2 regions of the Lysinibacillus sp. 1 U-2021 genome follow, and region 2 is predicted to be linked to the other one. Evidence: riboswitches for the same ligand, from Rfam matches in the RefSeq annotation. Region 2 holds a riboswitch; the other holds the start of a gene.
The links. Region 2 has a riboswitch for cobalamin ahead of QH639_RS09540 ((2Fe-2S) ferredoxin domain-containing protein). Riboswitches for the same ligand answer to the same signal wherever they lie in the genome.
Positions count from the first base shown of each region.

Region 1 (5,148 bases), 2.5 Mb from region 2:
CTATCGTCATTCTATTATGTATCTCTCAGTATTTCTTTACAGTCAGTGATGCTCAAGCATTGATTCCTTTATATGGGATTTTCTCAAGTGTATTAACGATTCAAATTATAACTTTGCATCAAAGATATCATGTAGAGAAAATTTTAATGATTTCCCCAATATCGAATGGAAAGCTTTTATTATGGCAATGGGTTTTCAGCTTTATTCTGACCACCCCTGCAATTATGTTACTAGTTGGTTTTGTAAAGTTTGTATATGTAGAGACACCAATATATAAAATTCTACTTATCGTTTTTATTTTTCAGCTATTTACTATATCCATTCCATTTTTGATGGCAACAATTTTTAAAAGTCAAGCAGTGTCTATAATTTTAATTGTCATCATTTATTTTTTATTAATGCTAATGCATGGTTATAGACTAGAAACGATTCAATATTTAGCTCCAACTCTTAACTTTATGTATCCAGATTTTATTCATTACTTAAATGTTATAGGTGTTTTATCCGTTTGTTTGTGTTCTATATCGTTCGCGATTTTATTCAGCAGGAAGGCCACCAATAAAACGGAAAAGTGGGTTGCTGGAATTATGACCAGTATGATGCTTTTCGTTCTATTAAGCTTACATTTTTATAATGGATATAAAGAAGAAGAGCTGTCAAATAAGCCTTATCAAAATTATCAATATAACGGGCTTACTGTCCAATACAAAGGTGTAAGTATAGAAAAAATGAAGAATTATGCGAATGTTTATAAAGACATTACTCAAATAATGGAGAGCTTTGGTGTCAACAACATTCCGTATCACACGCTGAAAATAACGAGGGTTTTTAGCCTTCCAGATAACAATAGTTTAGAAAATATTATTAGTAGCTCTGGCGACATCATTGAAATACGCCCGTATTCTAATAAATTTTTTGAATTTAACTATGGCTATAATATTACAGAAGACATGATAAATACATTAATGAATGAACAGTGGGAAAACAAGGAACAAACTAATTGCTATGAGGTTTTAAAAAGAACAATTGAGCAAAAGGTTATATACACAAATAAAAGCATGCTCTTTAGTGAGGCGAAAAAGAAGTCAGTAGAAAATTTGTTCATAAGTAATGAAAAAGATCCGTATATGGAAAAGTTTCTACATATATTACAGGAAGAACCGAAAAATGCTTATCTGTATATCAAAAGGTTATAAGAAAACCTTAACTAAATTAGGGAGACAGAGTATTATTTCATGAAAATATTAGGTGAGGTATTTAAGTATACAAAGCCATACAAAGCAAAATTATTTCAAGTAAATATTTTGATGGGCATTTCTATGATTTTAAGTATAGTACACCCCCTTTTATTTGGTAAATTTATTGATTCTATAACAGTAAAAGACCTCAATTCAGCATTCATAATTATAGTGTTTATGGCTTTTTTGTTTCTTTTTAATTTATTTTTTAAAGTAATCCAAAAATATTATTTAACGAAATTTGCCTGCTATCTACAAATGGATATTAAGTTAAAGATAATAAAAAGAATCATGGCTATGGACATGGATGAGTATCAATTAAAAGCAAAAGGTGAACTGATGAATAAAATAGAAAATGATACAAAGGCATTTTCTGAAGTAGTATCAGAGTTTTTAAATATTGTTGTAGATTTTATCAGCATAATAATTGTGTTAGTAATATTGATAAATCTTAATTTTATTTTAGCTAGTATTTTATTCATAGCTTGTCCTTTAGCACTTATCATTTTTAAATATTATGGAAGAAAAATAAGGATGATGGATACTGCCATCAAAGAAGATTTAGATTCTTATTTAACCTATTTGGGAGAATTACTGTCATCATTTAAATTATTTAAGATATTTAATACTGAGACAAACGCAATAGATAACTATCAAAAGAAAATTACCTTATTATACAAAAATACTCTTGATAAAATGCGTTTAAGTATAAAATCAGCATCAATAATAGAATTAATAAACTTTACAAGTTATTTGATTATCCTTATTATAGGTGCCTACTTTATTTATAAAGGAAGCCTCACGTTAGGAGTATTAATAGCATTCACTACCTATGCCAATAACTTTAGTCAGTCATTTTTAAGATTTTCTCAACTAAATTCATTTTTACAAGAAGCAATTGTGTCTGTAAATAGAGTAAAAAACTTAATGCAAGACAATAAATATCATCTAAAGAAATTAGAAGTACCTGACTATGTAAATTCTTCGCATCATTTTAGAAAAGATAAAATAGTATTACGGAATGTAAGCTTTACCTATACTAATGCATTATCTCCAGTTTTAGAAAATATAAATCTCCAAATACCTTTGAAGAAAATTGTATTGATTAAGGGAGAAAGCGGATCAGGTAAATCGACATTATTGAATATATTATCAGGTTTATACATTAATTATCAGGGTGAAATATTTCTATCCAATCAAAATATTAGATATATTCCTATTGATGTTTATAGAAAAAGGGTATGTTTGGTAACGCAAGAGCATTTTATAATGACAGGGACAATAAGGGAAAATTTGTTATTAGCAAAGCCGAATGCAACGGACGAAGAATTAATTCAAATTTGTAAAATGGTTAACATTTATTCATATATAGAAACGTTGGACTATAAATTTGAAACTCTTATAGGGCATAACGGGCTTGAATTATCTACTGGGCAACAGCAAAGACTTTCAATAGCAAGATCGCTTCTAAGAGATGCGGATATCTATTTGTTTGACGAGATTACTTCTGCGCTTGATAAAGACAATCAAATAAATATAGAAACATTACTTTTATATTTAAATAAAGAAAAACAAAAGACTGTTATATTGGTTACTCATCACCCTGTTTTAATAAGTGAAGCAGATAAAATTTTTGAAGTTGATAAGCATCAAGTGAATGAGAGGGATTCATTAGTTGTTACAAGCTCTTGATAAGCCTATATTGTTTGAATAGGTAGTGTTACTAAGTTAACACTCAAAAAATTTTTTCCTCTTGACACTAAAAAAGTTGTAAAGTAGATTTAACATAATTACATAAAAGCAATAGGTGCCCACTAGGGAGAATAGGGAATAAAGTGAAAAGCTTTAGCGGACCCGCCACTGTATAAGGGAATTTCATAGTGTATGCCACTAGCAAATTGCTGGGAAGGTACTATGAGGTGTTGAACTTGAGCCAGGAGACCTGCCTACATGCTTTAGAAGATATAGATGATGGAAAAGTCTGTAGTTTATTTGTCATGACAATAAACTACAGACTTTTTATTTTGTCTTAATGAGAACGAGAGGAGAAATAATCATGCAATTATTACAAGACACGATTCAAAACATTCAGGGGGCTGATATGAAAAGTATGGAGCAAGCCAGAAAGCGGATTGATGCGCTTTGTAAGCCCCCAGGTAGCTTGGGTAAACTAGAATCACTTGCCGTACAGCTCTCTGGTATAACAGGACAATTATATCCGATGGTCGACAAAAAAGTGATGATTGTCTGTGCTGCAGATCATGGTGTTTGCGAGGAAGGTGTAACCACGAATCCACAAGATGTTACGGTCTTTCAAACATTAAATTTTCCTAAGGGGGGTACAGGCGTTTGTGCGATTGCTGGCATTACCAATGCAAAGGTGGTCACAGTAGATGTTGGGGTAAAAGGAGATATTCCACTTGATGCAGGTGTCCTTATTCATAAAATTAAATATGGTACAGATAACATGGCACAAGGTCCCGCTATGACCAAACAAGAAGCCATTCAATCGATAGAAGTAGGAATCCGTGTGGCCACTGAGGAAATCATAAAAGGTGCTGATGTACTTGGGACTGGAGAAATGGGCATCGGCAATACAACACCAAGTGCTGCGATATTAGCTGTTTTGACGGGATGCAACCCTATCGAAGTAACGGGGTTTGGTGCAGGAGTAGGCCAAGGAGGCATTGCCTATAAAGCGGCAGTTATTGAAAAAGCAATTACCTTAAATAAGCCTAATCCAAATGATGTTATTGATGTTCTGGCTAAGGTTGGAGGGTTAGAGATAGGGGCGATGACAGGTATTATTCTTGGCGCAGCAGTCCATTGTAAACCCGTTGTCATTGATGGATTTATTTCGACTATAGCCGCCCTCATTGCTTATAAGCTCGAACCAAAAGTAATCGATTATATCATTCCTTCCCATGCTTCAGAGGAACCAGGGGCAAAAATTGCCGCTGCCTTACTAGGCATTGAACCAATGTTGCACATGAATATGCGTTTAGGCGAAGGTTCTGGAGCAGCCTTAGCCTTTCCTATTTTAGATGCAGCTTGCTCGATGATGAAAAACATGGTGACTTTAGAAGAATCAATGCAGTTGTTAAAAAGATAAAAACAATAAAACAGCCAATGACTTAATTTTTGGTCATTGGCTGAATGGTATTTATGCACGATTTAATTTTCGTAATGGCAAGCGCCACTTCATCATATAGGAAAGAATACGTAAAGCTGTAATTACTGCGAATAAAATATAAAGGAAAATATCCCCTGTAAAAACCTCGAAGCCGATTAACAATCCAGCAAGAGCTGCCCAAACCCCATAAACTTCATCACGGAGAACTAATGGTTTTCTTCTAGCTAATAAATCTCGTACAATTCCACCACCTGAACCTGTCAAAACAGCAGCTACAATGACTGCGCTTACTGGCATATCAAGCTTGACAGCATAGAGTGCGCCTTGAATTGCGAATGCTGATAAGCCAATCGCATCTGTGAAGTTACCCCAACGATGCCAATGTTGAATCAGATGATGGGGAAAAATAAAGAATATCGTAATCGCAGCAAGCGCTATTTGAAACATCATATCCTGTCCCCAAAGTGTTGTGACAGGTAGTCCAATGAGTAAATTTCGGATAGCTCCTCCACCAAAAGCAGTCACAATACCAAGTATATATACACCGAATAAATCGTATTCTTCTTCCATGGCAATAATTGCCCCCGAAATAGCAAAGGCAATTGTTCCTATAATACTAAAAACCTCCCAAGCCATCCCTTTCACCCCTTCTATCAATAAATAAACTTTTTTAAAAGTTAAAAGACTTTTTACGTAACAGAATCTATGAATTTAATAGCCAAAATCGGTCATTAAATACGCTTCTTGAAATGAGTCCGCACATTAGCTTAGCGTAAA
Region 1 covers NZ_CP123966.1:4,355,713-4,360,860, reverse strand. Annotated here, with positions in the region: gene QH639_RS23250 (ABC transporter A family member) at 1-1,196, shown strand, start outside; gene QH639_RS23245 (ABC transporter ATP-binding protein) at 1,236-2,930, shown strand; cobalamin riboswitch at 3,027-3,202, shown strand; gene cobT (nicotinate-nucleotide--dimethylbenzimidazole phosphoribosyltransferase) at 3,295-4,350, shown strand; gene QH639_RS23235 (trimeric intracellular cation channel family protein) at 4,402-5,007, opposite strand.
Region 1: it holds a riboswitch for cobalamin, as region 2 does, so the genes downstream of both, cobT (nicotinate-nucleotide--dimethylbenzimidazole phosphoribosyltransferase) here and QH639_RS09540 ((2Fe-2S) ferredoxin domain-containing protein) in region 2, are expected to answer to the same signal.

Region 2 (5,148 bases):
AGGATGGGCATAATGTTCATGAGCTCTTTCATAGCGAATATAAGGAATCTTTGCCTGCTCTGCCGCTGCCATCGCATTTTTAGAGGCTTCCTCCGCAAATGGATGAGAAGCATCTACCACCAATTGATAGCCCTGCTCTGTCATGATGGTCGCCATTTCCTCAGCTGTCAGTCTACCAATTAAATGTGGCAGGCCAACGTCAGCAAGACTAGAGGCTGCCGATTCAGTGACGACCGTAGCGGTTACCGCATAACCTGCGCTTTGTAATGCAAGGGCTAAATCCCTTGCATCACTTGTCCCTGCTAACATGAAAATCATTTTACCGGCTCCTCTTCATGATGATGGTCATGGTCATGATGGTGATGGTCATGATCGTGATGGTCGTGATGATGATGCGCATGTCCATGATCGTGATCGTGATCATGATGGTGATGATGATGTGCATGTCCATGTACTGCCGCATAGGCGCGATAATCTTCTAGATCCTGCATACCTGTTGATGTACCGTTGATTGCCTGTTCAATACGCTCTAATAAAACATTTTGTAACCGTTCATGGTAGCCAAAATAGTTAGCAATTTGAATATCACAATCTGGATAAAGTTCATTAAACTTCTCACACATGCCATGCATGCGTTCCATCAAAATGCCTGTGAATAAAAAGTATGGTAACATGATGATTTTTTTTGCACCTAGTTTGACACAACGTTCAATTCCTTCTTCAACGCGTGGATCTGTGACACCCATAAAAGCACTTTCTACGTATTTTACAGGTAGTTTTTCCCATAAAAGTCGCGTGATTTTATAAAAATCACCATTAGCAGATGGATCACTGCCACCTCGTGCAATCAATAAAATCGCTGTGTCTTCCTGCTCTTGTTCTGAATTAAAGCCAATTTCAGCTAGGCGATCTTGTAAAATGGCAAAGATTTCATCATGGATACCAATTGTTTGACCATATGTGAAGGTAATCGCTGGATAATGCTCACGCGCATGCTCGATTTCCGCTGGAATATGCAGCTTTGAATGGCCTGCATGCAGTAAAATGATTGGAATTACATGTACCTCTGTAGCTCCCTTTTTCACACAGTTTGTAATACCTTCTTCGATGTTAGGTGAAGCAAATTCAAGGAAACAAGTTTCCACTAAAAATTGTTCATCAATACGAGGTGTCATTTGTTCGATAAATGTACGAACCTCATCATTTCCTGCTGCTAAACGGCTCCCATGGCCGACAAATAAAATAGCTTTCATCTCTCTACTCCTTACTAGTCGCCGCACGGAGCTGGCTCTACTTTTATTTTGGAAGACATATCTTGATACGTAAAATGCAGTATTTTTTTCACACGTTTAAAATATTTAAATAAGCGTTCATTTGGATGAGCATTTGCTTTATATTCTTCAATAATATCTGTAATGAGTGGAATCAGTTGCTCAGGCTCCAGCCCTTCTACAACAGGCTGTGCTGCGTGTGCTGTACGACCGACTGGTTTTGCTCCAATAAAGACATCGAATTTACTTTTGCGGTAGACGATGCCAATATCATCAAATACAGCCCGATAACAGGCCATCCCACAGCCATTAAAGCCAATATTTAATGTCTTCGGTAAGGACATACCGCCTAGTTTTTCTTGTATTTCCTCTGCATATGGTATTGAATCAGCCTTTTCACCGTAGCAAAAATCACAAGCCTTCAGTGATAACACATCACCAATCGGGGCTAATAAAAACCCTACTTTCTGTAATTTCTCTGTGATCTGTTCAGGGGCAGTCGTTGGTATTTTCAAATGAATTTGATGATCTGGTGTGTATTCCATCGTCCCCTCATCCCCAACGACCTCCGCTAACGTCATCATTTGCTGGGGAGTAAAAAACTTATTGGCTACACCAGGACTTACTGCTAATTCAAAAATAGATTCTATTTTTTGCTGTACAAGCTTCGGTGTTATTTTGACTGCGCTTGTCCCTTTTACCATTGCAAGTGCCGCTGTAGCCATTTCAAGAGCTGTTTTTTTCGGCTTTGGCGTAGCGGCTATACTGGGTTTATTAAAGCGCCCTGCATTAGGATCAGCCGTAAAGTCATTTCGCGCTGTTCCTGTCTCTTGGTTCATTGCCCAAGGTTCATTTTCTTCGCGTAAACGTTGATGTGGACGTAATGGCTGTTTCTCTTCACCCAGGGTATATTTACGTTGGTAACCGCGGGGCGTAATCATCTTATTGTCATAAAAAAATGTTGACGAATTCCCGATAATGACAGTTGTCAGCATACCAATATCATGTTCTAGCATTTCTGCTAGTGTTGTCATGGTCACTTCTTGACGTTCTCGATAGGCACTTTTCACAAGCCCAACTGGTGTGTCTGGCGAACGATATTCTAAGAGTATTCGTTGAGCCTCGACAATTTGTCTTGTTCGACGTCCACTTTTAGGATTGTATAAAGCAATGACAAAGTCCGCCATTGCAGCTGCCTCGACACGCTTTGCAATTAAATTCCAAGGTGTTAGATGGTCACTCAAACTGATTGTACAAGCATCATGCATAATAGGTGCACCAAGTATGCTAGCGCATGAATTAATCGCAGAAATCCCAGGAACAATTTCTACTTCAATTCCTGTAGCTTCTGTCCAGCCTAGCTCAATTAACACCTCATAGACTAATCCTGCCATGCCATAGACGCCTGCATCACCACTCGAAATTACTGAGACGATGCTCCCTGCTTCGGCTTGACGAACGGCTTCCTGTGCACGCGACACTTCTTCTGTCATGCCTGTACTAACAATCGATTTTGTACTTACTAAATCTTGAATCAGCTCTACATAGGTTTTATAGCCTATAATCATATCACTTTGTTGTAAAGCCTCTACTGCACGTGTCGTAATATGCTTAAAATCTCCAGGTCCAAAGCCTACTACGAAAATTTTTCCTTTTTGCGCCATGTTGTTACCCCTCTTTCACCTTTTCGATCCCTTTAATGGCAGTTGTTTGAGCAGTACGCTGTAATGTACCTTCACGAAGTGTAAAGACATGTTCGTTGTATAAGGATTCATGATGTAAATCTTGTACTAGTGTTCTAGCATGCTCTGTTGATGGCACACGATACCAGTTTCCTTGAGGATAAGCGATTACCACACAAGCATCCTTGCAGCGTCCATTACAGCGCGTTCTTGTCGTATGTATTTCCTGATCGAGTGCTTGCCGCTGTATCTCATCTCGAATGGCTAAGGTAATTTCCTCCCCATCCTTTTTCATGCAGCTACTGCCATTGCAAATAAAGAGATGTGTTTTCATCCCCTCTAAATTCCAAGTTGTCATCTTCTGTCTCCCCTCATTTGCTTTTTGGAAAAAGAAAAACCTTTACTCTATAACGAAGAGTAAAGGTTTTGTAGAAGCCAAATAAAAACGAATAGAATGAAATACAGGTACCCGCTTTCGCTTCAACTTCTCCCTCCGAAAAGTTTGCATGCACAATCAAATAAGCAGGTTTCCTGACTTAAGCTTCATTTTACTGTCGCACCTTCCCAAGTTTGTACCAGTGGCTTTGCGATTTCATCAGCTATTACAGTAGCGGGGGCTGTATTGGATTTTCACCAATTTCCCTATTATCTCGAGCTATTCGAGCACTTATTGACGTTTTATATGAAATTTTTAGTAGAATTTTAAATAGAAAACTGTCTTTATCATATCTTATTATTTTAAAATTTCAATATTTCTTTAAAAATTTATGACAAATTTATCAATTTTGAATGGAACTAGGTATGAAATTTATACAATCATATAATTTGCACACAAAATTTTATCAGAATATTCACCGTTGACCTTTAATTTAAAAAATTTTATAAAAGGTATAGCATATTTATGGAAATTCATGTTACACTTTGTCGTGAAATCTCACAATTTGAATGTTTTTCGGTGCAAAGTGCTTGTCATTTTGCTTAAAAGGGAAGCCGGTTTGAGTCCGGCGCGGTCCCGCCACTGTAATAGGGAGCTTTATAGAATATGTCACTGTCCAACGGATGGGAAGACCTATAAAGCATTGAACTAGAGCCAGGAGACCTGCCGAAAAATAAGTGATCGTTTCAACCTACGAGGATAGGTGTGCGGCTTAGCAGATGAGACTGTTATTTGCTTTTTTAGCTATGCACTTTTCCACCTAAGGAGAAGTGCTTTTTTTAATTACGCACGCAATATTCTAAAAATCTATTAATTAGTTAGGAGGAAAGCTTTTTGACATTATCATGGTGGAAACTTAGTTATTTTTTACTGGCCTTTTTAATCGTGCCAAAACGTGCCTTTGCCATGCATATCATGGAAGGTTTTTTACCAATCGAATGGGCTATTTTTTGGTGGGTGATCTCTATCCCATTTATCATTCTAGGATTGCGTTCTATTCGAAAAACCATTGATGAAAATCCTGAAACAAAAATGCTTTTGGGGCTTTCAGGAGCCTTTGCCTTTGTGCTATCCGCCCTAAAAATCCCTTCAGTTACAGGTAGTTGCTCTCACCCAACTGGTGTAGGACTTGGGACAGTACTCTTTGGCCCTCTAGCAATGAGTGTAATTGGAACAATCGTTTTATTATTTCAATCTTTATTATTAGCTCATGGAGGAATTACAACTTTAGGGGCTAATGCCTTTTCTATGGCTATTGTTGGTCCTTTTATTGCTTACTTTGTCTTTAAAGGGGCTCAAAAAGTAGGGTTGTCATTTTCACTAGCCATATTCTTTGCAGCTATGCTTGGTGATTTAGGTACATACATTGTGACTTCTGTACAACTAGCACTAGCCTTTCCTTCAGAGGTTGGAGGCTTTATGGCATCCTTTACAAAGTTTGCAGGTATTTTTGCCTTAACGCAAATTCCTTTAGCAGTGAGTGAAGGAATTTTAACGGTCATTGTGATGAATTTCTTGAAAAAATACAATGTTAGCGAATTAAAAACGTTACGTGTTTTCTCAACAAAGGAGGCACATTAACAAATGAAAAAAAATTTATTGTTATTAGCAATTGTTGTGTTGTTAGCCATCATTCCCTTATTCATACAAAAAGGTGCTGAATTTGGTGGTGCTGATGGAGAAGCAGAAGCAGCTATCGGTGAAATCAATGCGGAATATGAACCATGGTTTGAAAGTCTATGGGAGCCACCAAGTGGTG
Region 2 covers NZ_CP123966.1:1,866,259-1,871,406, forward strand. Annotated here, with positions in the region: gene cobK (precorrin-6A reductase) at 1-318, opposite strand, end outside; gene QH639_RS09530 (sirohydrochlorin chelatase) at 315-1,253, opposite strand; gene cobJ (precorrin-3B C(17)-methyltransferase) at 1,268-2,935, opposite strand; gene QH639_RS09540 ((2Fe-2S) ferredoxin domain-containing protein) at 2,940-3,311, opposite strand; cobalamin riboswitch at 3,458-3,639, opposite strand; cobalamin riboswitch at 3,890-4,074, shown strand; gene QH639_RS09545 (energy-coupling factor ABC transporter permease) at 4,224-4,970, shown strand; gene QH639_RS09550 (energy-coupling factor ABC transporter substrate-binding protein) at 4,974-5,148, shown strand, end outside.